2 regions of the Fusibacter sp. QWL-12 genome follow, and region 2 is predicted to be linked to the other one. Evidence: riboswitches for the same ligand, from Rfam matches in the RefSeq annotation. Region 2 holds a riboswitch; the other holds the start of a gene.
What was found. A riboswitch is a leader RNA that binds a small molecule or an ion and turns the genes downstream of it on or off. The one in region 2 is predicted to bind cyclic di-GMP.

Region 1: it holds a riboswitch for cyclic di-GMP, as region 2 does, so the genes downstream of both, AC4PID_RS02860 (hypothetical protein) here and AC4PID_RS09450 (MSCRAMM family protein) in region 2, are expected to answer to the same signal.

Annotation. Positions count from the first base shown of each region.
Region 1 covers NZ_CM178745.1:487,204-489,620, reverse strand. The annotation lists gene AC4PID_RS02865 (Ig-like domain-containing protein) at 1-871, shown strand, start outside; cyclic di-GMP riboswitch class I at 929-1,011, shown strand; gene AC4PID_RS02860 (hypothetical protein) at 1,165-2,319, shown strand; gene AC4PID_RS02855 (type IV pilus modification PilV family protein) at 2,316-2,417, shown strand, end outside.
Region 2 covers NZ_CM178745.1:1,933,356-1,935,772, reverse strand. The annotation lists gene AC4PID_RS09450 (MSCRAMM family protein) at 1-987, opposite strand, end outside; cyclic di-GMP riboswitch class II at 1,013-1,096, opposite strand; gene AC4PID_RS09445 (MATE family efflux transporter) at 1,295-2,417, shown strand, end outside.

The sequences.
Region 1 (2,417 bases), 1.4 Mb from region 2:
TTTTGTTAAAGATGCCTTGCATAGTGGCAATGCTAAAAATAAGCTCTATGTTGAGTTCGACGGTGACATTTCTCATATCAATTTGACACCACAGAATAGCCAACAGTATGTTAAGGTGAGAATAGGTGGTACGGAATATCATGCCACAGAATATGATTATGTGAATGGAAAGTCAAATGCGATTGTCCTTTATTTTGATAATATATCAAACATTAGTAATGCTACGCTTAATATCAAAGGGAATAAAATCATGATAGATGGCGAAAGTGTTGAAGTAGAAGGATATGCTATATCGCAAGAGGTTATAGGTAACGTTTGGTATAGAATTCACGGTCGACATACTGAAATAAATGAGACGGATTACCCTAAATTTTTACGTGTAAACGGTTCTGGATATGTAGGACAAAATGCTTGGCCTGAATCGTCGTCACAGTCAGAGATGGATCCATTCTTATGGGCTGTGGTTTACAGTGGTAATTCAAACAAACCAATTCTTGGTCCACCATATGAGGATTCGCTTTATAATTTACGTAACAAGACCAATAATAGATATCTTGAAACCAGTAATTCAAATAACACATATGAAAATGATGGACAAATTATCAGGCTCACTTCCAATACAAATACAAACTCGCAAAAGTTTAGATTAGATGCAGTGAGAATAGAAAGTGAATATTATTATAAAGTTTATACCGATCTTGCATGGACGAATCAGTATAACGCATATGTGTTCGATTTAGCTTCTAGTAGTCTAACTGATTGGGACTTGAGCAATGCAGGTGATGGTAAGCTAATTAGATGGACAGATAAAAACAACCAAGATGACAACCAGTTATTTGATTTTGAACCATGGATTGTATTTGAACCTTAATAAACCTTGCAAATTAGCCTTCGTGCTTTACTTCTAATAGTCATTGAATTATAATTATATTAAGTAGGGCAAACTACGTGAAAACGTAATGCGCAAAGTCATGTGTCTAAGGTGTTTACTATGATTGACAGACTGTACTCTTTTGAGTGCAGTCTTTTTTATTTAGCCACAATCTCGCTTGTGGTAAAAAAAAGCTTTGTCATTGACAAATATGAAAGGAGAATGGTTTAGCGACTTTTATTAGTGGTATTATGATAGAAATGGGGATTATATCATAATAGGAAGGTGATAACATGGATAAAAAGCATAAAGGTGCTGCATTACCAACCGTTATAATAATTATGGTTATAGTTATAATTTTGGGCATGGTACTTTTAAATGTTGCCCTTGCAGATACAAAATTTGCTATGCGTCAACAATTTCAAACGCAGACGCACTACGTTGCTAGATCAGGCGTGCTGGTAGGTGTCGAAATAATTGGAAAAGAAATTGTCAATTATGGTCAAAGTACTTTAACCGATTTTGTTGCGGCATTAAACACGCATGTGGCATCTTATTTAAGTGCCAATCCTAATGCGTTTACGGTGGATGGCAAGGGTAAATTTGAGTTAAACTATGAACTTTATGGACCGTCTGAGATTAAGATTTTTTCCACAGCCACTTCTCTTGAAAATAATACGGTTACAGAGAGCTTATCTCTCAGAGTTAAGATGAAACTACCAGATTCTCCTCTTGTAAATCCAGCGGACTGGGTAACTGGGATTAACCTTCAAAAAGGGATAAATGCCAATACGACCAACTATTTAGGTCAAGCAGTTGAGTTTGAAGGAAACCCAGTACAATCACCAAAAGGAGGCACCTCTGACTCTGTGTTTAGAGCTTCGATTTTGTATTTCACAGATGCAAAGGGCATTAGCTTAAGACAAATTAACAATACAATTAATATAACCTTTGATGCATCCATCGTTTACTTTGTGAATACTGTCAAACTAAATGCTACAGGAGATGATATAAAACTTGGCTACTCTCTTGAGGTAGCTGCTGATAAAAAAACATCGGGAAGCATCATGTATCTTGACGATACGAAGTTAAATAACGATGACTCGTATGAGTCCACACATGGCTATGAATCCGCGGATTACTATAATGCCCTTATCCAAGGTTTTGGTACAAGTATGCATAGTAGCTATAGTTTTCAAGCGGGAAAAAGATATGGAGTTGTCTACTTTGGTGGTGGTATTTTAGACAGCAGCGCTAATGCACTAACACTTCCGAACAATGCAGGTCAAAACAAATATTTCTTTTATCCAGATGGCGTTGATATTACTGAGGCAAGTGGCAGAAGTCAATTGATACCAATCGCTGCAGATGATCCAATTATTGACGTACTTATTAACCGTTTCTCTTTATCGGTTAATTCACAATCCTATCTTTGGGGGCGAGAATGATGAAAAAAGGAAGAGAAAAGGGAATGACTCTTATTGAAGTTGTAGTAGCACTGGTTATTCTAGGGATCATTATCACCGCGATGTTAAATACAATTACC
Region 2 (2,417 bases):
CTCTTCAATTTTATATTGTCCTGCTGGTACAGGATCAAAATTAAAGACTTCATTTTCTTTAATTTTTGCTGTTTGTAGAATTTTATCACTGCTCACATCAATTAAATTAAAAGTAAATTCAATTCCTTCTGGTGGTGTATCTCCTGTAATGATTTTTTTAACTGAAATTGTATATTTCTCTGTATATTCATTATTAAAGGTGACAGTTGGCGAAAGATTATTTAATACAACTGTAACTTCTTGATCATTTGTAGTTACATGGTACTTATCAGGAATACTTACCTCTTTCACGATATAGTTGCCAAATTTTACATCTTTAAAGTAGCCCTCATTTGCACCCGTGATGGTAATTGTATCTATAGGACTTCCAAGTGGCTCTTTGTCTTCATAAAGCTCAAATGTAAACGTTGCACTAGTAGGTGGTGGATCACCTGATAGCGTTTTCAGCACTTTAATCGTGCCCTTGTCAGGTGTCTTTGTAAAGACGAAGAAGTGGCTAATTCCTTGTTGCGTTGGAATGACAAACTCTCCACTGGTTGCACCACCTATATTAAAAAGATAAGCGGTTTGATTTTCTTGACCCTCAATATAATAAGGCGCTTTATCAGGTTTGAAATTCCCCGTTTTTATAAAGAAATAGCTGATCGGTGAAGTAGATGTCCAAGACCAATTTTGTGGTTTAGGTGGTTTAGGGTCTTTATCCACTCCATCTGGCTCATCGACATCAACTTTAGTAAAAACAACAGATCCAAATCCGTAATCATATGATTTACCTTCGACTATAACTTCGTCAAACTTTACACAGTTATAGTCTGATACATCTAGATAAATACTGCCTGAATCTGAATTAAGAATGTCATGATCCTTGTCAGGGTTATTACCTTCTACAACTTCGCCATTTGTAGCAGCAAACACTGTTGGGATCATAGATACGATGATAAGAACCGTCATTGCTATCGCTAGATAGCGTTTAAACCTCGCTTTCATAATTACCCCTTTCTTAAAACATCGTTTTAAGAAAAGCCGGTTGCACTATAAGTTCCATGCATTTAAAGTGCCCACATAAAAAATGCACTTCATCACTTCTTTTCAAGTTCTTTATACCTCTGGTAGATGTATACCCTCACAACGTGACATAAGTAGGACATCTGTGTGACATATGCGTGACATAACATAAATTATGCAAACCGGCTCCAGTTAAGACCACAGTTGTATCTGTCAAGCTGATAGTGCTGGCCCATTTTGGGTATTATACCTTATAACTAAGAAAACCTTAATTGATAAAGAGGTGCAAATGGTTCCAGAGGATTATACGAAGGGTAATATAAAAAAACAAATTTTAACCATGGCGATCCCCGTGAGTATTGGCATGTTTTTCAACACGATGTTTAATGTAGTTGATACGTTTTATGCGGGCAAGCTAAGTACGTCATCACTTGCAGGTATGTCCTTATCCTTTTCAGTCTTTTTTATGCTGATTGCTATAACTGCAGGGATTAGTACTGGTCTTTCTGCACTTCTTTCTATCGCTGCAGGAAAAAAAAATGAAGAGGAAGTACGAGTCCTCTCAGCAAATGGCATCTTTCTAACCTTTATCGTAAGTATCCTTTTTTCTATTTCAGGAATTGTGCTTTCACCCATCTTACTATCTGCTTTAGGTGCAACTGGAGACACACTTGGTAAAGGGGTGCAATATCTGAGAGGGATTTATGCTGGTACTTTGTTCTTTGGACTTAATTCCGCCTTCAACGCCTTACTTTCATCTAGAGGTCTAACAAAGCCATACAGAAATTTCCTCATTATTGGATTTATCATGAATATCATTCTAGATCCACTATTTATCTTTGGTCCATTTGGACTTCCTAAAATGGGGACATTTGGCGTTGCACTTGCTACGGTGATCGTACAATTGACAGGGAACTTTTATCTTGCGCTAAAATGTCGTAAGCTATTGGGTTTAAGGCGAATAGAGTTCAACTTGATTCAGTTTAAAACAATTAAAAGCATTTTATCTCAAGGCATACCAGCTTCACTCAATATGATTACGATTGCACTTGGCATTTATGTTATTAATTACTTCATCTATCTACATGGCGATGATACTGCGATTGCAGGGTATGGCGTTGCCGTTAGGATTGAGCAAATTGCATTATTACCTGCTATAGGTCTAAACACTTCTGCACTCACAATTGCTGGTCAAAATTTTGGTGCTGGTAATCATGAAAGAATTAGACAAACCTATCATGAAAGCCTTAAAATTGGCATCTTGATTATGACAATTGGCATGTTGATCATCTATCCTTTTGCCTCCCAACTCATTCGATTATTCAATAGTGATTCAAACGTTATTTTCGAAGGTGCTAGATACCTTCGGATAGAGTTTCTTGCGTTCAATGCTTATATTATTCTGAACATTG